DNA from 4 places in the Paenibacillus sp. NPDC057967 genome. Region 4 is predicted to be linked to each of the others. Evidence: riboswitches for the same ligand, from Rfam matches in the RefSeq annotation. Region 4 holds a riboswitch; each other region holds the start of a gene.
What was found. Region 4 has a riboswitch for cyclic di-AMP ahead of ACFVSO_RS05295 (hypothetical protein). Riboswitches for the same ligand answer to the same signal wherever they lie in the genome.
Positions count from the first base shown of each region.

Region 1: linked by a shared signal. The riboswitch ahead of ACFVSO_RS19105 (5-formyltetrahydrofolate cyclo-ligase) and the one ahead of ACFVSO_RS05295 (hypothetical protein) in region 4 are both predicted to bind cyclic di-AMP.
Region 2: linked by a shared signal. The riboswitch ahead of ACFVSO_RS25120 (APC family permease) and the one ahead of ACFVSO_RS05295 (hypothetical protein) in region 4 are both predicted to bind cyclic di-AMP.
Region 3: linked by a shared signal. The riboswitch ahead of ACFVSO_RS23945 (C40 family peptidase) and the one ahead of ACFVSO_RS05295 (hypothetical protein) in region 4 are both predicted to bind cyclic di-AMP.

Region 1 covers NZ_JBHVQB010000007.1:135,876-141,469, reverse strand. The annotation lists gene ACFVSO_RS19110 (hypothetical protein) at 354-635, opposite strand; gene ACFVSO_RS19105 (5-formyltetrahydrofolate cyclo-ligase) at 665-1,105, opposite strand; cyclic di-AMP (ydaO/yuaA leader) riboswitch at 1,110-1,290, opposite strand; gene ACFVSO_RS19100 (aldolase catalytic domain-containing protein) at 1,458-2,414, shown strand; gene ACFVSO_RS19095 (hypothetical protein) at 2,523-2,834, opposite strand; gene ACFVSO_RS19090 (Glu/Leu/Phe/Val family dehydrogenase) at 3,012-4,391, opposite strand; gene ACFVSO_RS19085 (gamma-glutamylcyclotransferase family protein) at 4,536-4,937, shown strand; gene ACFVSO_RS19080 (hypothetical protein) at 5,039-5,191, opposite strand; gene ACFVSO_RS19075 (copper resistance D family protein) at 5,353-5,594, shown strand, end outside.
Region 2 covers NZ_JBHVQB010000011.1:110,485-116,078, forward strand. The annotation lists gene ACFVSO_RS25115 (hypothetical protein) at 1-1,008, opposite strand, end outside; cyclic di-AMP (ydaO/yuaA leader) riboswitch at 1,418-1,573, shown strand; gene ACFVSO_RS25120 (APC family permease) at 1,706-3,529, shown strand; gene ACFVSO_RS25125 (suppressor of fused domain protein) at 3,603-4,322, opposite strand; gene ACFVSO_RS25130 (sensor histidine kinase) at 4,455-5,594, opposite strand, start outside.
Region 3 covers NZ_JBHVQB010000010.1:31,740-37,333, reverse strand. The annotation lists gene ACFVSO_RS23950 (glutamine--tRNA ligase/YqeY domain fusion protein) at 1-1,048, opposite strand, end outside; cyclic di-AMP (ydaO/yuaA leader) riboswitch at 1,274-1,424, shown strand; gene ACFVSO_RS23945 (C40 family peptidase) at 1,430-1,918, shown strand; gene ACFVSO_RS23940 (MFS transporter) at 1,942-3,189, opposite strand; gene ACFVSO_RS23935 (GNAT family N-acetyltransferase) at 3,297-3,785, shown strand; gene ACFVSO_RS23930 (hypothetical protein) at 4,023-4,316, opposite strand; gene motA (flagellar motor stator protein MotA) at 4,534-5,340, shown strand; gene ACFVSO_RS23920 (flagellar motor protein MotB) at 5,318-5,594, shown strand, end outside.
Region 4 covers NZ_JBHVQB010000002.1:173,286-178,879, forward strand. The annotation lists gene ACFVSO_RS05270 (flagellin) at 188-1,000, shown strand; tRNA gene ACFVSO_RS05275 (tRNA-Pro) at 1,092-1,168, opposite strand; gene ACFVSO_RS05280 (substrate-binding domain-containing protein) at 1,231-2,175, opposite strand; gene modA (molybdate ABC transporter substrate-binding protein) at 2,350-3,147, shown strand; gene modB (molybdate ABC transporter permease subunit) at 3,147-3,812, shown strand; cyclic di-AMP (ydaO/yuaA leader) riboswitch at 3,995-4,197, shown strand; cyclic di-AMP (ydaO/yuaA leader) riboswitch at 4,271-4,435, shown strand; gene ACFVSO_RS05295 (hypothetical protein) at 4,562-5,008, shown strand; gene ACFVSO_RS05300 (signal peptide protein) at 5,002-5,109, shown strand; gene kdpA (potassium-transporting ATPase subunit KdpA) at 5,152-5,594, shown strand, end outside.

The DNA.
Region 1 (5,594 bases), on a different contig from region 4:
GTTTGTACCAGATAAACGAGCTCGTTAGGCGGTGCAGCCTTCTGTATTCAAGTAAGGAGTTTAGACGAATGAGCACATGAATCGGTCAAAGGGGTTGCAGGCGCGGCGGCGGCTGTGCAGCACCGCAATATCATTGCGCTGCCGCTAGTCATGCATAGTTCATATATACCAGTCTGATGAACATTGTGCGTACTAGCTGTTATAGGCTGATAGTGGGAATGTGAGCGGAAGTTTGTTTTAACTAATCAATAACTCGCTAAACCATTCTGGAGGTGTTGAAGTCGAAAGGTTGCGAATATGCAAAAACGAGGTGCCTTTACCATTGAAAATTGATGGTGGAGGCATCTTTTTATTTATCTATAGATGATGATCAGGCTGCAAGCCGAAAAACTCGGCTTAGAGAGCAGAAAGCCGCCGCCGAGCGAGCTGTAAGCCGAGATACTCGGCTTAGAGAGCAGAACGTCGATGCCGAGCGAGCTGCAGACCGAAAAACTCGGCTTAGAGAACGAAAAGCTGCAGCCTGACTGAGCGCCGCCGGACAGCTCCCCCAAAACGCAAACAAGCCCGGGCTTTCCGGGTTGGAAGGCTTCGGGCTTGATGCAGGTTGCGGCTTGCCTTGATAGGCTGGCCGACATAGGATATCCCCATATCCAAGCGTATGCTGCTAATCTACGGATAAATAAGCGACGGCGCGCTGCTGAAGAACGGATTCTTCGGCAGGCTCAGCCGATGAAATCGGGCGTCCGGAGCCCGGGTTCTGCAGCTGTGTAATTGCGGCGGAAAATAAACGGTAAGCCCGATTATCGGGATTAAGAGTCTGCGCGATTCGTTCGGTGAGCCGTTCGGTCAAGGAAACGATCGAGAAACGGCCGATGAAGCTGCGGAATAGCGGACCCCAACGGTCGAGTTGCAGACTTGGCTCGCTGTCACTGACGAATTGCTCGTTCCAGCCATAACCGAGGTCGCTGCTAATGCGAAGACAAACGCGATACCCTGCCGAGTCAATCGCGAGCGCCGGTATGACGAATACTTCCACGCGGCTAATGCTAAGCTGCAGGGGTTGTTCCGAAGGGAATGGGGAATCTTGCAAAGATAAAGAAAGCATAAGACACCTCTCCTTTGTCCGCTTACGAGGTTAGCTGTCGGATTCGGGCTAGAGAGTAGACCCTACCGGGGGTACAAATCCCCGGACTCACCCCTTGCAAGGCTGCGGCCGGCTGTCGGCCCACGTCGCACTTACGTTGGTTCCCCCGCTTTTTCCAGGTCGGAAAAATTAAGCGTTGATGTTTACATAATATTTTAACTTTAAAATATCAATTTGTAAATGATATCTTATCGGGACAACCAATCGTCCAAAATATCCAAATACCGACATAATTACTTTGCGTTCCCGTCATATTTCAAGTATGATGGTAGATAAAAAGTGAACTCATGTTCAAATCAAAGGAGCAGCAAGCATGCATTCGAAAACTAGTCATTGTAAAATTGTCGATTGTACAATTCGTGACGGCGGACTCGTCAATAACTGGGATTTCAGCGTCGAGTTTGTACAGCACCTTTATAATAGCTTGAACGAAGCTGGTGTCGACTACATGGAGATCGGCTACAAAAACTCGCCGAAGCTGTTGAAAGGTGCAGATAGCGCAGGCCCATGGCGCTTCCTGAACGACGATTTCCTTCGCAAGGTCATTCCGAACAAAGGCAACACCAAGCTGTCTGCGCTGGTTGATATCGGCCGCGTTGACGAGAATGACATTTTGCCGCGCAGCGAGAGCCTGCTCGACCTGATCCGCGTAGCTTGCTACATTCAAGATGTAGACAAGGCTCTTGAGCTGGTGCAAATTTTCCACGACCGCGGATATGAGACGACGCTGAACATTATGGCGCTTTCCAACGTGATGGAGAACCAATTGGTCGAAGCATTCAAGCAAATTAACGACAGCGTTGTAGACGTTGTATACATCGTGGATTCCTACGGCAGCCTGAAGCCGGATGATGTAGGCTACCTGGTGGATAAATTCCAGCAGCATTTGCCGAACAAGCGTCTTGGCGTTCACGCGCATAACAACTTGCAGCTTGCATTCGCGAACACGCTGATCGCGGCGAACAAAGGCGTTGAGCTGCTTGACGCATCCGTATACGGCATGGGACGCGCGGCAGGCAACTGCAACACAGAACTGCTCGTATCGGAATTGCAAAATACGAAATACAATGTTCGTCCTGTTCTCGATATGATCGAGAAATACATGGTACCGCTTCGTGAGAAGGAAGAGTGGGGCTACATCATCCCTTACATGATCACAGGTATTCTGGATGAGCATCCGAGATCCGCAATGGCGCTTCGCGTTTCCGAGAACAAGGATAAGGCCGTTGACTTCTACGATCAACTGACAACTCCGGAAATCTCCAAGTAACATCAAGCTGATGGAATACTAATCGTTCGGATAAAAAAGGCGCTTGCCGATTACGCGTTCATTCGCGTACGGCAAGCGCCTTTTTAGGGTTGAATTATTCTCTAACGTTTAAATCTCTGTACGAAGCAGCTCGCCATCACCGCGGATGGCCGCGGCGAAGCTTGGCTCGTTGGGGTGGAAGTAGGCGGTGCCATGATATTCTTCGCCCGTTATGGCTTTGGCCGTAAGCTGGACGCGAATATCCTCATTTTGGCCGAACCAGGCCAGAAGCGCCTTGTCCTTTACACCATCCGCATCAATGTACCATAGCTTGTCTCCGTAGTCGGTGACGATAACAAGCACCGCCTTCTCGAAGGCGACCTTGTAGGACGAATGCTGCGCGTATCCGATGGTTATTGCTGTTAGTTCGATTGTTTCCATATGTCATGCCTCTTCCTGTTGTTTCAATTTAACGCCTGGCACAGGGCTTCTTGTATTCCGCACCGCGCTCAGCTTCCAGCGGGCGTGGGGCAGCTGAGGTCTCGCGAGTTCACAAGCTGTCACAGCTTCAGCCGAACAGGCTGCCCCTACACAGTAAGATACACGCCTGCAACTGTATTAATACAGCTTGCCCTGCCGGTATAGGACGGAAGACAGCTTGGTCACGGCATGGACGAAGCAATTCTGACGGAGGGAGAGCGGGTCTCCGAAGTAAGCCGGCAGAATGCTGTTCATCGTCTTCTGCATCTTGGCGAACAGCTGTCTGTATACTTCCGCCTCCGAATAGAATTGTGTCTCTCTGCCTTGCAGCCATTCGAAGTACGAGACGATAACGCCCCCGGCATTGGCCAGAATGTCAGGCACGATAATGATGCCTTGGGAGGTTAAGGTCTCGTCCGCTTCTCCCGTAATCGGAGCGTTCGCCCCTTCTACGATAATGCGGGCTTTTACTTCATTCACGTTGCCGCTGTGAATCTGATCCTCCAGCGCCGCCAGGAACAGGACATCGACGTTCAAGTACAGCACCGCTTCGCGGTCCAGCAATTCCCCTGCAATGCCGCTTTCCTTCAGCGCGTCCTCCGTCGACGGCAGATCGCCCCGGTTCCCTGATGCGTACTCTACGAGCGCGGGAATATCAAGGCCGCTCTCGTTATACAAGGTCACGTTGCGGTCGCTGACCGCTACAACCTTGCCGCGAATATCGGAGCACTTGTAGGCTTCCATCGCTGTGACGGAGCCGACATTGCCGAATCCTTGCACGGCAATGGACATTGGCTTGTTCGCATAAGCAAGCGCAGTCGCGGCAAAAGGGTTCGAGCTGCCGGCCAGCCAGCCGATATTGTCACGAATGAAGTCATGCATCATATAGCGGAAGGTGAAGTAGACGCCTTTGCCTGTCGCTTCCCTGCGGCCAAGCGAGCCGCCGCTGACCAGGCTTTTGCCGGTAAAGCTGCCCAGGTAAGGAGAGCCGGGATGAATGCTCTTGTATTCCGCCATCATCCAGTCCATTTCCCGCTCGCCCGTGCCCATATCCGGCGCCGGTATATCTTTATCGGGTCCCAGTATATCGCTGAAATACTGGACGTACTTTTTGCAGATCTGATACAGCTCCTTCTCCGAGAAGCTGCGCGGATTGATGACGACGCCGCCTTTGCCGCCGCCGAACGGAACTTCGTGCAGCGCGTTTTTCAGCGTCATGAGCGCCGCCAGATTGGTGACCTCGTCTTCATTGACGGATTCATGGAACCGAATGCCGCCTTTGTAAGGACCAAGCGCGTCATTGTGCTGAATGCGGAAGGCGGGAATGCGTACGACATTGCCGTCTTCCAGCGCAATGCGCAGGAAAGCCTTATGTACTTTGTTAGGTGTCGACAGAATTGCCGCCAACGATTGAAAGGCTTGCTCCCGGCGTTGTCCTTGGACGAGGGGAAGGAAAGAAGAATCTCCCATTAACGCGTTCAGGGATAGTTGTACAATGGCTCCAGTCTGACTTGCCATAGGGATACGACCTCCTTGTAATAAGCTTATGATGTGTGCTCTGCCTGATTGTACCATATATTGCGCATGTGAATAAAATGCGGCATAATGTTAGAAAAGCTAACGCGGAAAAATCCATTTTAGTACAGAAAGCAGGCGATCGCCATGTCCGTCATTCGCGTTTTTATTTACGGCTCTTTGCTGCCGGGTCAAAGCAATCATCATGTCGTATCTAATTACGTGAAAAGCGATATGCCGGGCGTTATTGCGGGGAGACTCGTCGATTTTGGCCTATATCCAGCTGCTGTACGCGACCGCGCGGCGAAGGATAGCGAAGCTGTAATACGGGGGCAATGGATAACGGTAGACCGTCAAGGTCTTGCGGCCATGGATGTGCTGGAGGACTTTTACGGCATAGAGGAGAGTAATGAATACGACCGTATATGGGTATCCGACCTGGAATCCCGCGGTCTGGCGGGATGGGTATACGTATGGGATAACGATCGGGGCTATCCTGCCATACCGGATGGATACTGGCCGGATTATGCCGCGCGCAAGAGCGGATAGCATGAACAACATAAAGGCATCCAGGCCGGCGAAAACTGAAAGTCGCAGGCGGGATGCCTTTTTGCCGGGAATAAGCGGTTGTAAGGTCGTGTCTTTCCGTATTACTGTGAGGCTTGTTCGTCTTCCGATGCAAATGCAACGAGGGCAATATCTTCCCCGCTTTGATCGCTTAGATGCTCCTCCAATTGTCTGATCGCGTCAAGCGCATCAGGGAAATTGTCCAATTGGGCCAAGCGAAAGTGCCGGTCCATCATCAATGTTCACATCCTTTTCACAGGTCTTCTTTTAACAGAATGAGCGAAGAAGCCTGTCCTTATACGCTTTATTGCGTTTTTAAGCATAGGCTTGGATCAATTGTTCTTTTGCCCGGCGTCTAGTAAACTGGAGTCGAAAGAGGAAAGAAGGATGTGGAACCATGTCGTTTTCGTCGAATTCATCTCATACCCGTAAAGGTTTTTATAATCGCATAACAGGAATAGCGGTGAGAAGAGGAGCCGGTACCATACTCTTGCTTGCGGTGTTGGCCTGCCTGTTAGTGTATGCCAGTCCGTCCGTATATGCGGAGGGGCAAGACATGTGGGCAGCCTCGCATGACCATGCGCAGTCGGGGGCTTCAGGCCCGGAGGGCGCATTGCTAAAAGAAAAAGTAGAAGATGG
Region 2 (5,594 bases), on a different contig from region 4:
TACGTCCAGCCCGTGATTCGGCGTCAGCTCCTTTACCGTCCACTTGAACTGAGGGGCGGCAGGCTCCACGCCCTTCACTCCGGTAGCGTAGGTTCTGCGAACGGTGACACTGCTGGAGCCGCTGTTGTCCTGATGCTCGCTCGCCGTCTTGCCCTGGTTTACGCTCCACGTCTGGTTTTGCAGCGCGGTATCGTTGCTCGCCGTCTGCATCGCTCCGCCGTTCGGCGCTGTGGCCGCATCTGTTGTCATTTCCGACCATTTGTACTCTAAAACGCGGTCGCCTACTTTGCGATCAGCCAAATCGAACTCAAAATAAAGCGGATTGCCGTCCTTATCAACGGAATCGGTAATAGTCGCCCATCCGCCCGTCGAGCTGGCTTCGCCTTGTTTGCTGAGGATGATTGCCAGATTTCGAACCCGGTTATATTGCTGCGGATTAACGATTTCGGAAGGGTAAATATGATCGTTGGTCACAATGGAGGCCGTATGCGGCCGGTTGGAAGCAAGCTCCGGATTGGAGAACAGAATCGAGATCGCAGTATCAATCGGCGACTGCAGCAGCTCGGCATCGACGCAGGCTTGAATGAGCTCTCTATTGCTTAAACTATTGGCCAATTTGGTTAGGCCCAGTGCGCTCAGCTTAGGATGGTGATAAATGCCGTTCCGCGCCATTTTGCGCTCATAGTACTTTCTGCGATGCCTCTCGGGAATATGGATCGATACGTGATGTAGCGCAGGCAGATAAATGTCGGGGTTGGGATCGGGCGATGTGACCCGAATACGGGTCAAATGATCGGGCGGAAACAACTCTTCTGGAATTTCAGCATAGTGCGTGAACAGACTGCGGCTCGTTTCTGAGAGCAGCGAAAGCGCCCGGTTGCCCGAAGCTGCAGTGCGAAGGGTATGTACGGTATGCGCCTTCGTTACCACCTTTTCCGTGCCCACCCAAGTGGTGAGTTCTTGGCCCTTATAGCCCTCCACCAGTTGGAAATGAAATGTTTTTGCCATTTGCATTCTCCTTTCGGAATTTACTACTGAGACGCAAGGGCTACCGACATTTAAATGTAAAAACTTGTGAAAAAACCCTTTTGCTGTACTCTTATAAATTATAGCAATAAATAGTAACATTTGGGAATTGTTTTTTTCGAGGATCACGAGACCGCAAATTCCGTGCATGACGAACTTGGGCTGCCAATGGCAGTCCTATAAAAAGGGGAGATAGCGGAGACCCCGCATCTAATCATTTTTTGATTTCGCGAGCTTGAAGAAGATAAAATGCGCGCCGCCAAGAGCGAAGTGGAAATAAGCGCTTTTTCAGACGAATGTTACCCAATTTCACGCCAAGCTTCCTCCCCTGTTTGTTTACAGCCTGCTTATCGAGGAGTAAGATTTATCAATGTAAGCTCACAAATACATGAATCCTTGATCGCTTAATTCTGCATGCAGAAACGGGGGAACCATCGGAGTGGCTTGCCATTCCAGGGGTGAATCGCTTGATTGTCTCAATCAGCGTAAGGTTACTTTCAGACCTGAATCCGTCAGCTAACCTCGTAAGCGTCTCGAAAGAGGAACTCATCGCGTTTTTTAGAAACCGCGGGAAGGTCCCTACTTCCCTGCGGTTTTTTTGCCATTCGATGAAGAGATTAAGGTTTATCGTTGACTCGGAATTGAGCTGCAATCCTCATAAAATGGAGTGGATGACGACATGGCAGCTTTTAAACGTTTTTTAATCGGCAAGCCTTTGAAGACAAATGAACTGGGCGAGCAAAAATTGAACAAGAAAAAAGCGCTCGCGATTTTATCCTCGGACGCTCTCTCATCCGTCGCATACGGACCTGAGCAAATTTTATTGGTTCTCATTACGGTTAGCGCCGCAGCATTCTGGTATTCGATCCCCATCGGGATCGGCGTGTTAATCTTGCTGACTGCCCTGATTTTGTCGTATCGTCAAATCATATTCGCTTATCCGCATGGTGGCGGGGCTTATGTCGTTTCTAAAAATAATCTCGGCGTATACCCCGGTCTGGTGGCAGGCGGATCACTCCTTGTTGATTATATTCTGACGGTAGCCGTCAGCGTATCGGCTGGTACCGATGCCATTACGTCCGCCTTCCCTTCGCTGCATGAATATAAGGTTCCGATTGCCGTCGTATTCGTACTACTGCTTACTCTGCTGAATTTGAGAGGCGTGACAGAATCAGCGTCTATTCTGGCTTATCCGGTATACTTGTTTGTTTTGTCCCTATTGATCTTGATCGGAGCCGGCTTATACCGCATCATAGTCGGCGGTGTCGCTCCGGAGCTGCATACGCCAATCGGCACGCCTATAGCAGGGATCACCTTATTCTTACTGCTTAAGGCATTCGCTTCCGGAAGCTCAGCACTTACCGGGGTCGAGGCGATTTCCAATGCAATTCCGAACTTCAAGAGCCCTGCCCCTAACAATGCCGCCAAAACATTGTCTGCTATGGGAATATTGCTCGCTCTGTTGTTTTCGGGGATCGTGGTGCTCGCGTACATGTACGGCATCAAGCCGCTTGATGAAGCCACCGTCGTTTCGCAAATCGCCGAAACAACGTTCGGACGCCATTTTATGTACTTCTTCGTCCAGGGGACTACTGCTCTCATTCTGATACTTGCCGCCAATACGGGATACTCGGCATTCCCGCTGCTTGCCGTCAACCTGGCGAAAGATAAGTTCATTCCAAGAATGTTCACCGTTCGCGGCGACCGGCTCGGCTATTCGAACGGCATTTTAATTCTAGGATTGCTGTCGATTCTGCTCATCATCGCTTTTCAAGGAAAGACGGAGCATCTGATCCCGCTCTATGCTGTTGGGGTATTCATCCCCTTCACTTTGTCCCAATCGGGCATGATGGTGAAGTGGATACGCGAGAAGCCGGCAGGCTGGATCACAAAGCTGACCATCAACACGGCGGGAGCTCTTATCAGCTTCACGGTTTCGATGATGTTCTTCATCACCAAATTGGCGCAGGTATGGCCGGTACTTGTGTTTTTGCCGCTCATCGTTTATTTGTTCCACCGCATCAAAAAGCATTACGAAGCGGTCGGCGATCAACTGCGTCTTGCCACATGTGAGCCGGCGGTTCCGATCAAAGGCAACGTCATCATCGTGCCGGTATCCGGCATCACCCATGTCGTGGAGCAGTCGTTAAATTATGCGCAGTCTCTCGGCGCCGAGCAAATCATCGCCGTCTACATCCCGTTCGACCGGGAAGAAGAAACAAAGTTCGAGAAGAAATGGAGTCAGTGGAAACCGGAGGTTCGCCTGGTCACGCTGCACTCCCCATACCGGAGCATCATCCAGCCGCTCAGTAAATTCATCGACATGGTGAAACGCAAAGCGGATGAGTCCAATTACCAGGTAACGGTAGTCATTCCTCAGTTCATTCCAAAGAAGGGCTGGCATAATCTTCTTCATAACCAAAGCAGCTTTATGATCCGGACGCATCTGCTCTACCGCAAGGACATTATCATTACGACCGTGCCTTACCATTTGAAGAAATAAACAAAAAAAGCTTGGATTCCTGATTCAGGAATCCAAGCTTATCTATTGAATATTGAATTGCCTCCTAAAACCTCTAATCAGCTACGCACGTATTGCGCCGATTCAAATCTAGAATCTCGTTAACGTTGTATTCCTCGAACTTATCCAGCAGCGGGTCGCTGCCATGCTTTAGCTTAAGATCCATCTCTTCCGGGTACAGTGGAACGATAGCGTAGAAGTGTACGGTCCGTCCATCCTCCATATCTAGCGAAATAAAATCTTCGTCTACTTCAAGAGGAGGCAGCAAAATGATTCCGTTCATGCTCGTTTGCTGTGAAAGCGGTTCGGCCGGATCTCCGTTAGGAATCGTATGTTCCCAGCCTAGCCAAGTTTCGTAGTCATGAGGAAATCTAGCCAGCATCTTCAGCCATCGAATAGGCCAATAATAATTCGGATTTTCTAAATCCTCTTGCGAGAATCGCCAATCCGGAGGCAGGCAGATCATCAATTCCGCAAATTCATAGCCTTCCGCATCTTCTGGCGTATTCATAGGTAAAAAGCTCATGCCCGTTGTGAACAACGTATAGTAGTTGCGCTCAGGAGTCGGATGAATAATGTGAACGTCAATATGTACAACATCCGATAGGATTTCGTGAAATACGGAATCGATCTCCCCGATATGCCGTTGCACATGTTCTTCAATTCTGCTCACCCATTCTTCTTCCCCGTATTCCGGTGGTTGCCATTCCCGCTGTCTATCGCTGTAGCGATAGATCGGGTACCCTGACTCCGAATACTCCGATGATTTCGACATGTTCGCCTCTCCTCTGCTTCATCCAATTTCTACCCAATGGAATTAGTATAACGAAGCTGTATATTTTAGACAATGAGAGTAGAGTCCCTCACTCCATATTTCCAGATTGATACAGCCATTGCTTTCAAGGCATCAGTTCTCCTCCGTCAAAGCGTCCAGCTCAATCACAATCGTTGATCCTTTGCCAACCTCACTCAATACTGCGATGTCACCGCCATGCGCTTCAACGATGTCCCGAGCAATCGCCATGCCAAGACCTGATCCTTGATGCGCTGCCCCCGTATGGGTCCCCCGGTAGTAGCGGTCAAAGATACGCTCCAGTTCCTCCTCGCGGATGCCCTTCCCGTCATCTCGAATCACGATCCGCGTCCGCTCTCCGCTTTCCAGGCTGACCGTAATCCGAACATGTTCGTCATTATGGACAACGGCATTATAAAGCAAATTGAAAATGACCCTGCGGAACAAAATGCCGTCAACTTCCTGCATGATGTCCTCCCGATCCGTCTGAAACTCGATATGCCGATCCCCATATCTCTGATCATTAAGCACATCAATGACTACACCACGGAGCAGGCCAGTCAAATTCACACGTTTCCTATCAAGCGAAAAATCCTTATTTCTGAGCCGTGTCGATAGATTCAAATCCTCGATCACTTCTTCAATGTACACCGACTTCTTTTCAATAATAGCGGCGTATTCACGAATTTCCTCCCAAGTAAAACGGTAATCGGGGTCCTTCATCATTTCGGCATATCCTTTGATCGAGGATAATGGCGTTTTCAAATCATGCGAAATATTGCCGATCCACTCTTCCTTCATCCGGTCAAGCTTTTTCCTCTCGCGCTCCGTTTCCTTCAGACGGGAGGACAGCAGATTCATATTTTGAAAAACGCCGTGATAAATTCCGCGCTCTTCCATCTTCGGATAAGCTTCTTGATTTGCGAGGCTGCGAATGCCGCCGATCAGCGTCTGAAGCGGCAGGGTAAGCTTTTTGCTGAACAGGTATCCGACGATAAGCGCAATCAAAATATCAACCGCAAATACAATCAGCGCCGCGCGCAGCGTCATCAGAAAACTCCGGTGATCAAATGAAAATACATACCGTTCGAGATACGGATTTTCGATGCCGACCAAATAGCTGAGCCTGCGATTTTCATAGCTGGCCTCTCCGACGAAAACAGTCGTATCCTTGTTCACTTCCTGATATTTGTACATCTGTACAATATCCGTTGGAGTATAACGATCCGGGAGCTGCATAGGCTGCCGGTATTC
Region 3 (5,594 bases), on a different contig from region 4:
GTAGTACCGCCATCGTACGAAGCGCCTTCAGCTTCAGATCCTCCCGGATAAAATGCTCCAGGTTCCGCTCATCTACAACGCTGTTGCTCTTCGCAATGCCGATCTCGCGGCAGAACGTACGGATCGCTTCTGCCGTAAAGCCTTTGCGGCGCATGCCGCTGATCGTAGGCATGCGCGGATCATCCCAGCCCTCTACGACGCCTTCGTCTACGAGCTGCTTCAAATAACGCTTGCTCATCACGGTATTCGTTATATTCAGACGGGCAAACTCATATTGGCGCGGCTGCGACTCCATCTCGCATTCCGCGATTGCCCAATCGTATAGCGGCCGGTGATCTTCGAATTCAAGCGTACAAATCGAATGCGAGACACCTTCAATTGCATCGCTCAGCGGATGCGCGTAATCGTACATCGGATAAATATGCCACTCGCTGCCCGTGCGATGATGGTGGGCATGGGAGATCCGGTACAGGACAGGGTCGCGCATCGTAATATTCGCAGACGCCATATCAATCTTCGCACGCAGCACGCGCTCGCCTTCCTTGAATTCGCCAGCGCGCATGCGCGCGAACAAATCCAGGTTCTCCTCGACACTGCGATTGCGGTACGGGCTGTCCTTGCCAGGCTCCGTCAGCGTTCCTCTCAGCTCGCGAGTTTGTTCGGCTGTCAGATCGCATACGTACGCTTTTCCTTTTTTAATTAGAAGGACGGCGCGATTATACAATTCTTCGAAATAATCCGAAGCAAATCTCAGCTCATCCCACTCGAATCCGAGCCATTGCACATCTTCCTTAATTGCATCTACATATTCCGTGTCTTCCTTCGCCGGATTCGTGTCGTCGAACCGCAGATTCGTCTTGCCCTTGAACTCGTCGGCGAGCTCGAAATTCAGGCAGATCGACTTGGCGTGCCCGATATGCAAATAACCGTTCGGCTCAGGCGGGAAGCGAGTAATGACTTCCTGCACGCGGCCGCTCTTCAAATCTTCTACAACGATATTTTTAATAAAGTTCGAGGATGATGTCTTATTATCCACAGCGCTCTCCATCGCGACCAACCTTTCCCGTTAAATAGTTTTCTATTTATAATACACAAATTCCATTGAAAATACACTCAAGTTTAGGTGTCATAGCTTGGCTGAAATGATGTTTATCTCTATATATTTGTCTATGCCCAATAAGCGAATGTGTATATCTCGATTTGTATTATTAAAATCTACTCATTTTCAACACGAATCTACACTTTCCATTTATTATATTGGTTAAAGATGTTTAAACAAAAATTGCCTAATTCCCGCTCGGGAAACGGGGGAACCACTTTGGGTGAATTGATCTTGACGCACGGCACGCCGGGCGCCTGAGAGATCATAGGGAACCTTCAACCGAACCCCACAGCTAACCTCGTCGGCACCGGAAGGAGCTTCACCAAGTTGAAGAAGAAAGTCAGCATCATCTTGGCGGGCCTTGTTCTTATGCTCGCTTTCCAGGCTGGAAGCGCATTCGCCAGCGCATCCAAGATGGACGGCATCATTGATGAATTGATCGGAACACGTTATTCCTACGGCGGAACAACAACTAAAGGATTTGATTGCTCTGGATTTACGAGCTACGTGTTCAACAAGATGGGCATCGATCTGCCGCGCAGATCGTCCGATCAAGCAGGCGCCGGCACGAAAGTCGCAAAAACCGACCTTCAACCAGGCGATCTGGTGTTCTTCGACACTAGCGGTAAAAACAACGGCGGAATCTCCCATGTAGGCATCTACGTTGGAGACGGTAACTTCGCTCACGCTTCCACAAGCAAAGGCGTAATTATCGAGAAGCTGGATTCTTCCTACTACAAGCCGCGCTACGTAACGGCTGCACGCGTACTGGACGAGTCGCAATTTGAGAAATTTATCGTTGCTGCTGAGAAGTAATGATTAGAATAAAGAGGTTGCCCCTAGGAGGGGGCAACCTCTTTTTCGTTCATTCGATTCGACTGCTTGCGTCCTGCCATCATGAGCACGATTAATACGGCAATAAGTGCAATCACCAAAGCCGAGAGATAGTAGAGCGTCGTTCCCGTCGAATAGCGATCCATGAACCAGCCTGTCACCCGAGGGAATACAGCCCCTCCGACTCCGCCAAGTGCAACCAGCAAGCTTGTTGTCCGTTCCGTCATGCCTGGCAGCAAGCCATTCGCATACACGAGCGCAATGCCGAACACACCGGAGAAGCATAGTCCGCTTAGGGCAATCAAGATAAGCAGCAGACCTTGCTGCTGGAAGACGATCATTCCGATAAATACGACAGCTGCAGCCGCAGTCGTGATGAACAAATAGCTTGCATAGCCGATACGGTCCGCGATAATGCCCGCGAACAGCCTTCCCAGCACCATCGTTCCCCAGAATAAGCTTAGCGCAGCCGTAGCTGTTGAATCGGACATGCCTGTCCGCGATATGAGAATCGAAGGCAAATAGTTCGAAAAGCTCATCTCCATGCCTACATAGATCATGAAAAAAGCCGCGCTCAGCGCGAGAAAAGGAATCGACTTTGGCGCATATCCGAGCCAGCTAGCATGGTTCTTATTCCTCTTTAATACCGACGCTTGCTGACGCTCTTCCCCCTGTCCAGGGACAGAACGCTGCGGCGGACTTAAGCTGTCATCCAAGCTGCCGAACGACATCGTCAGCCACAGCACAAAGGTAATGCCCGCCATCGCGGATAGAATCGGAAAGGAAAGCTGCCATACATGCTGCTGTATAAGGAACGCCGCCGTAATCGGAATGAGCAGCGCCCCAATGCCGAAGAAGGTCTCCAGCCTGCTCATCGCCGAAGCCTTACCCTTCATATGATCGATAATGGTCGCCCCAACAATCGCTTCCGTCATCCCGAAGCCAATGCCGGCAATCGGGGCAAAGGCAAGCATCCAGCCCCATGGCAGCAGCAGGCTGTATGCCGCCTCACTTAAGGTAAGCAGCGCCATGGCGATCAGAACAGCCCCCCGCTTCCCGATCCGGCTGGTCAGAGCCGGCGCCAGCAGTACACCGAACAGAAATCCGATGAATTGATTCATGATCCATTGCCCGCCGTCTTTATAGGTAATGCCGTAATGGGCAATCAATTGCTCCAGCAACGCTCCGCCGACCACATGCGCAATGCCAATAACCAAATATGAGAGGCAGCCCATCCACAGCAGCTTCTTCATTCTAACCGACTCCCTGTCCTTACGCCCGATCGACGCCATCTGCTATAATCAAGTTTATGATATACGATAACCACAACACCTTCTATTATAAACCAAACCAGTCGTTAATGACCATTCAAGCCATGTCCGAGGAGCACGCCCGCTCCCTATGCGATTGGCACTATGTGCCGCCTTGGGACAGCTACAACTGGCCTGCATGGGAAAACATGAAAAAGGACGGAATCGAATTCGGCGATCCCGTCCTCCGTGCCTCCCAATATGCTGTTGTAATGGACGAACAGCAGTCTCTTATCGGCTTCGTGCAATTTTTCCCGATGGGTCATGTAACCCGATTGGGCCTTGGACTGCATCCTGAACGAATTGGCAAAGGATTAGGCGCTCGCTTCGCCCACACTCTGGCCAGAGAAGCGCTCCGCCGCTGGCCGGAGCACGAGATTGATCTGGAGGTTGCGAGTTGGAATACACGCGCTATCCGCGCATACGAGCGTGCCGGCTTCCGAATCGAAGATACGTATCTACGTCCCGCTCCAAGCGGTGAAGTTGAATGCCATTGCATGGTATTCCATCCAGACGGTTTGTCCGATGAGCAAGACTAGCTCTGCTCATTCGGATCTCCTCATCCAGGATACGAAGAACGGCCCCAAACTTCGGAAGGGGCCGCTCTCGACCTTTCGTCCAAGACTTCATACCCCACGAATGCGTCTCGTATTCAGTACAGTAATCGGCTGAAAACAGGCGCTTTTCTCCGTGTCATATGCGTATCCAAATCACTGGCGTCCATTTGCTCTCATTGAGCTGGAGGTGTCCGGCCTTGTAGTGATCTCACCTTGGAATCAGATGAGCCTAATAATTTGAATCACATTGTCGCCTTGCGACACTTCAATAACATGGTGTTTGCTATTATACGTAATCGCTCCGCCTCCGATGGCAATAACGGGATCTTCACCCAGGCCAAAAAACACATCGTCGGCCAGGGCCTCTAACACCTCTTGACGTTCCTCCGCAGCCAGCGCCTCCCATTCCTCCGGCTCCATCTCGAAGAACGAATAACTATTTTCGATTTCACCCACAGCAACTGTCAATTCCTTCAATATATCTGCATATTCGCGCGCGTGACGAACTCCCATTTGACAAACAGCTCCTTAAATTTAGTGAACACTTTTGTTTACTATAATCTCAGAATACCCTTTTGACGATATAAATAGAAGTAGACAAGCGTAAACGGCTGAGCTATTTCTACTAGCAATATCGTTTTCGCACAACGAATGAATATGAGACGGGCATACGCTTCGTGCTAATGTCTGCTTATACCATAAACTATTGATAACATGGACGGGGTGTATGATGAAGAACTCAACTATTATTGGTATCGTGGTAGGTCTAATCGCTGTGCTTGGCGGGATGGTAATCAAGGGCGCAAGTCTGACATCTTTGTTAAATCCCGCAGCCTTTATGATCATTATTCTCGGTACGGTCGCCTCGGTTTTGATTGCGTTCCCGATGGAAGAGCTGAAGAAGCTTGGGTCTCTGTTCAAAATTGTATTCTCCGAACAGAAGCTGACATCGCGAGAGGAGCTCATTAGCAAATTTATGGAATGGGCCTCCATTACACGCCGTGAAGGCTTGCTGGCGCTTGAAGCCCGTGTCGAAGAAATCGAAGATTCCTTCCTGCGCAACGGTATGCGCATGATTATTGACGGCAACGACCAGGATCTGGTCCGTGATGTACTGCTGGAGGATATTGCCGCAACAGAAGAACGCCATAAAGCAGGCGCCCTGATCTTCACTCAAGCTGGTACATACGCACCTACCCTCGGTGTACTTGGTGCCGTAGTAGGTCTCGTAGCTGCATTGTCCGACATGAGCGAGATGGAGAAGCTGGCTCACGCCATTGCCGGCGCATTCATCGCGACGCTGCTTGGTATCTTTACAGGTTATGTTCTGTGGCATCCGATTGCCAATAAGCTAAAACGAATTTCCAAGCAAGAGATTCAAATCCGTCTCATGATGCTGGAGGGCTTATTGTCCATCCAGTCTGGCGTCTCTACAATCGCCATTAACCAGAAGCTGTCCGTCTTCCTAACACCGACAGAGCGGAAGAAGCTGAGAGAGAAGGAGGAAGGGGCCGTTGAGCAAAAAGCGCAAGCATGAGGAACATGAAGAGCATGTAGACGAATCCTGGCTGATTCCTTACGCCGACCTGCTGACCCTTCTGCTCGCTTTGTTCATCGTTCTGTATTCCATGAACTCCGTGGACGTGAAGAAGTTCGAGGATATGTCCCGGGCCTTCAGCATTGCGCTGAGCACGGGAAGCGGCGTTCTGGATATGCCTGCCGTCACCGAGCAAGGAACCGATCCGGACAAGAGCGATAAGGACGCGGACGAGAAGGAAAACGAGCAGAACA
Region 4 (5,594 bases):
TTATCTTTAGGATGTGCATAAATATGGAAAATATTCTATAGGTGATAAGTTTCCGCATTAAATAAGGATTTGGGGAAATTTAATTCCAAAAAAAACCTAATCAGGTATTACAATTTTGAAGGGACAGGTCGATACTAATAAAAGAACGGGATTAGGACTATATGACTATTAATCTGGGGGTGTTGCGATGCGTATCATGTCAAATTTACCAGCGCTTAATGCTTCCCGTACTTTATCTATGAATCAATATCGAATGTCTGTAGCCATGGAAAGGTTGTCATCCGGTTATCGGATTAATCGCGCAGCGGATGATCCGGCTGGTTTGTCGATCTCGGAGAGAATGCGCGCACAAATTCGAGGGCTGCAGCAAAGTGCAAGGAATATTCAGGATGGCATATCACTAATTCAGGTTGCAGAGGGTGCAATGCAGGAAATGCATGCCATGCTTCAGAGAATGAATGAGCTGGCCGTCCAGGCTTCGAATGGCACTTATAATGATAGCGACAGAAAAAGTATGCAAAAAGAATTTGATTTGCTTAGGACCGCTATAAATGATATTGCGAAGAATACACAATTTAACGGTAACCACTTATTAAATGGCGGCTTACCGATTCATATCAATACTTTAGGACAAAATGGGCATGGATTAGATCTGGAAAGACCTGAAGTAACAAGTTCAATGCTTGGCTTGACAGGTCTTGATATTTCCACACAAAACGGGGCATCCGATGCATTGTCTTCATTGAAAACCGCAATGAGCACTGTTTCGACGGAACGGGCAAAACTAGGCGCATCACAGAACCGTCTTGAACACACGTATAACTTTGTTATGAATTATGTGGAGAATTTGACTGCCGCGGAGTCGAGAATAAGAGATGCAGATATGGCGAAAGAAATGATGGAATTAGCTAGGGCACGTGTCTTAGAATCCGTTGGATTAGCGATATTGGCTCAAGCCAATTCGTTTCCGAAAAGTATTTTAAAGCTACTGGAGATATAGGAGTACGATAAAAATCCCACTGTTTTCGTGATACAACGAAAACAGTGGGATTTTTATTGCTGCTATATCCATGAATACTCTTATGTTGCAGTGGTCGGAGTAACTGGATTCGAACCAGCGACCTCACCCACCCCAAGGGTGCGCGCTACCAGGCTGCGCCATACCCCGGTATGTTCCTTCTCTATTTCTATGATATGAACCAGTCCACTATGTGTAAAGATATGGATGAATTATGGCGTCTCATACAGCACTTGGCCAGTCAGAGACAGGTCATAGCCGGAGATGGAGTGCAGTTCCTGCCGGAACTCATCTGAGCGCAACACAGCCAGTAGCTCGTGAAGCCATGGCTTGCTGCGGTCGTATTTCAGAATAACCAGATCGTATCGTTCTTGCGTGAGCGGGATAAAATCCACCTGTTCCACAATGGATGCGGCTCTGGCGGTTCCCACTCCTACATCGGCTTCACCCGATGCAACCTTGGAGGCGACGGAGATATGGCTGGTGTGGATGTTGTCATAGCCAGTAATGCTCCCAGGCGAGATTCCGTTCAGCCGCAGCTGCTCATCCAGCAGTACACGCGCCCCCGACCCCACCTCTCGATTGGCGAGCCTTAGTCCGGGGAGGTTAAGATCCCGCCATGCAGTAAGGCCGTAAGGGTTGCCCTTTGACACGTACAATCCGGCAGGACGGCTTAACAGATTGACGACGATGTACGGCATGCCAATGAGCAGGCGGCGGATATAAGGGATATTATATTCGCCGCTGTCACCGTCCAAGAGATGCGTACTGACGATGTCCGCCTCCCCTCTGTACATGCTGATCAAGCTGTCTAGGCTTCCGGTATGCGAGCGCAGCGGCCGTAGCCCGGGCATGCGGCGCTCCAGATGGCTGGCGAGCATATCAAGACTGATATCCTGTCCGGTGAGGACAGGCGCTGTGCCCGTCCGATGGGCAACGATTGGAGCAGCCGTCGGAGCCGTATATGCCTCTTGTCCGGCTGACTTTGCTTTGCTGCGCTGCTTGTAGGCTTCAAGGTCAGAAGCGTCGATGCGCATTTGCTTGCCGACCCGATAGGAGGGGAGCTCACCCTTTTTAATCAGATCATAGACGGTTAGCTTTGAAATTTTAAGCAGTTGGGCGATTTCTTCCGTCGTGTAGGAGAGATGCTGAGACATGTTCGATTGTCCTCCTGGTCCGTTTTCCAATTTTGATATAGCCATTGTAGCATATTGGAGCCGGGTGAACGGAGGGCAGGAATGATATTTACAGATCGGAATAGGGGTATGTATAATGCTATTTAGATATATTTGAATATAAATAGATATAACTAGTTATTGGAGCGAGGGAGAATGAACGGAATGAAGAGAAAAGCAATTGTAATTCTGATGGCGGTTGTAATGATGTTGGTAATGACTGCTTGCGGCAAAGACTCTAAGGAGACGAAAGCGGAATTGACGATATCCGCAGCGGCAAGCTTGACCGATGCGCTGAACGAGCTGAAAGCGGCTTATGAGAAGGAACATCCAGGCGTTACGCTGTTGTTCAATTACGGAGCTTCCGGCTCGCTGCAGCAGCAGATTGAGCAAGGTGCGCCAGCGGACTTGTTCTTGTCGGCTGCGGCCAAGAACATGGACGCATTGGTGGATAAGGGACTTATAGATGCGCAGGATCGAATCAACTTGTTATCCAACGAGCTTGTTCTGGTGACGCCGGAGGGCAAAGGGGACAGTGTCGGGAGCGTACAGGATTTGTTGTCTGCTTCGGTGAGCAAGCTCGCAATAGGCATTCCAGAGAGCGTGCCTGCCGGTGCGTATGCGAAGGAAGCGCTGACGAATGCCGGTATATGGGACCAGCTTCAAGAGAAGGCGGTTCAGGCCAAGGACGTGCGGCAAGTGCTTCAGTATGTAGAGACGGGCAACGTGGATGCGGGCTTTGTCTACCGCACGGACGCACTGTCATCGGAATCGAAGACGGACATCGCTTTTGCGGCCGATCCGGACAGCTACAAGCCGATTCTGTATCCGATCGGGATCATCAAGGCGACCAAGCATGAGAAGCAAGTACGCGAATTGTACGACTACCTGCAGACGGAAGAAGCGCTCAACCTGTTCGTGAAATACGGCTTCAGCCTGCCGAAGCAGCCTTAATGAGCTGGCAATCGTTCTGGCCGCCAGTCGTACTGTCATTGCAGGTGGCACTGATCTCCAGCATTGTCGCGGCCGTGGCGGGCATTGCCGCAGCATGGTGGATGTCGAGAAGGTCATTCCGAGGCAAAATCTTGCTGGAGACGGCTTTCATGCTGCCGCTGGTGCTGCCACCCACTGTGGTCGGCTTTCTGCTGCTCGTGCTGTGGGGACGGCAAGGGATTCTTGGCAAAGCGGCAGAGTGGGTCTTCTCCGCGCCGGTTCTCTTCTCGCCATGGGCGGCTGTTATCGCTTCGATCGTAGTGGCGTTCCCGCTGGTGTACCAGACGATGAAGGTAGCGCTCGATTCGGTGGACAAGAATCTGGAGGATGCCGCACGTTCGGCAGGCGCCGGCGAGTGGAAGGTATTCCGCTATGTTACGCTGCCGCTGACGATGCGCGCCGTAATGACTGCCTATATACTCGGCTTTGCGCGCAGCTTGGGCGAGTTCGGGGCAACACTGATGATTGCGGGCAACATTCCGGGCAAGACGCAGACCATTCCTACCGCGATCTATGTCGCGGTCGATTCCGGCAATATGCCGATGGCTTGGGCCTGGACGGCTGGCATGGTCGTGATCTCGTTTGCCCTGCTGCTGGCGACGGGCGGTCTTCGGAAAAATCCATAAAAGGGCTCGCCTGCAAGGCGGAAATCGTGTGCGGCTGTGATTGCACGAGTGTAGAAGAGCTTTTCTCCGAGAAGAGCCGATGAATGCGATAAATCAGATTGCAAGGTATGGAAAATCGGTGAAAGCAGCATTTACTGCTGCTTTACACTTTCAGAAGACAGGAGTAATATTCGGATTAAGCTTTACAGCAATCGCTGAGTTTCCCGCAAGAGGCGGGAAAACGGGGGAACCATTCGCCAAGTGAACAGTCCGGTGTGAGAGCCGGAAGTTCGGATGGCAAGGGGTGAATCGCTTGCAGCGCCAGATTGGGCGCCGGCCAAGCGTAGGGCGACTCTCACCGTCCGAATCCGACAGCTAACCTCGTAAGCGTAGATGGAGAGGAAGTGGCTTGTGATCGCATTGGCGACCACAGGGGACACGTGCCTCTGTGGTTTTTTGATGCGCAAATAGGATTATGACCAAGCAACACGCTGAGTTTCTGCACAGAGCAGAAAACGGGGGAACCATTCGATTTTGCGCCAAGCGTGAAATCCCGGGGTGAATCCGGACCTGGCAGGTCCGGTAGGGCGGCTCTCACGCCCGAATCCGACAGCTAACCTCGTAAGCGATTCGAGAGAGGCCAATTGCAGCTCTTCAGCATAAGCGAAGCTTGTTTCGCTATGCCTACAGAAGAAGCCGCGAGGGACCCCTCCTTCGCAGGCTTCTTTTTTTGCGCCCAATTGGCTGAAAGGGATAAAGGAGAATGAAGAGTGAACTCGTTCCATTCAAAGCTTACGCTGGTATATGCGCCGAATGAATACGGTCGGCAATTTGTGAAGCTGTTGCTATACAAGGGCTGGCCTGTAGCGGCTTTGGTCAGCAGCGGCAGGCAACGGCGAATCCATGAGGGATTCGGAATCAGCTGCTTTATCAAGCTCGATACGAAAGACCAGGATTGTTCGCTGAAGGGCGGACAGATTCATGATGTGTATTTATTCGATAACTCTGTGCCGCTGGTTTGCAGGTACTTAAAGCTATTCCGTCCGCTTGTATCGGGCAGAATCATCGTGGTGACCCAGAATAACAGCATTCCAGGGCTATATCGGCATTTGGGAGCGGATCAGCTGCTGCATGCGTCGCTGCAGCCGGAGGAGCTTGTATCGGAATTCGAAGAGAATCGATTGGAGAAGAACGGAGAGGAGGATGCATCGTGCTAGATGTGATCTTGGTTGCATTTTTGGTTGTGCTGGTGGCTTCCGTATGGGGCCTTGCCGCTTGGTCGGCGAAGGAAACGGATAGCGGGCGGAAGGATCAATAGTTTATCCATTATGGGTGATGAAATGAGGGACTGGAAGTGACGATTGCCGGGCTTCTTTCGATTGGCATTTTTCTATTAATCGTTGTGACGTTGGCAAAGCCAACAGGATTATATATCGCGCGTGCATTCGATTATTCGCCTACAACTCTCGACCGCGCTTTCGGCTGGCTGGAGAAGCCGATTATGGCGCTTAGCGGCATCCAAAAAACGAACCAGACCTGGAAGCAATATGGGTTATCGCTCGTGTTCGCCAACGCTTTTATGATTCTGGTCGTCTATATGATCTTCCGGCTGCAGCACTTGCTCCCTCTCAATCCGGGCAACATTGCAGCTATGGAGCCTACGTTGGCGTTCAATACGGCTATCAGCTTTATGACGAATACGAACCTGCAGCATTACAGCGGGGAGAGCGGCATGTCTTATTTGGCACAAATGCTTGCAATTGTCTTCTTGATGTTCACGGCACCGGCAACGACGCTTGCCGC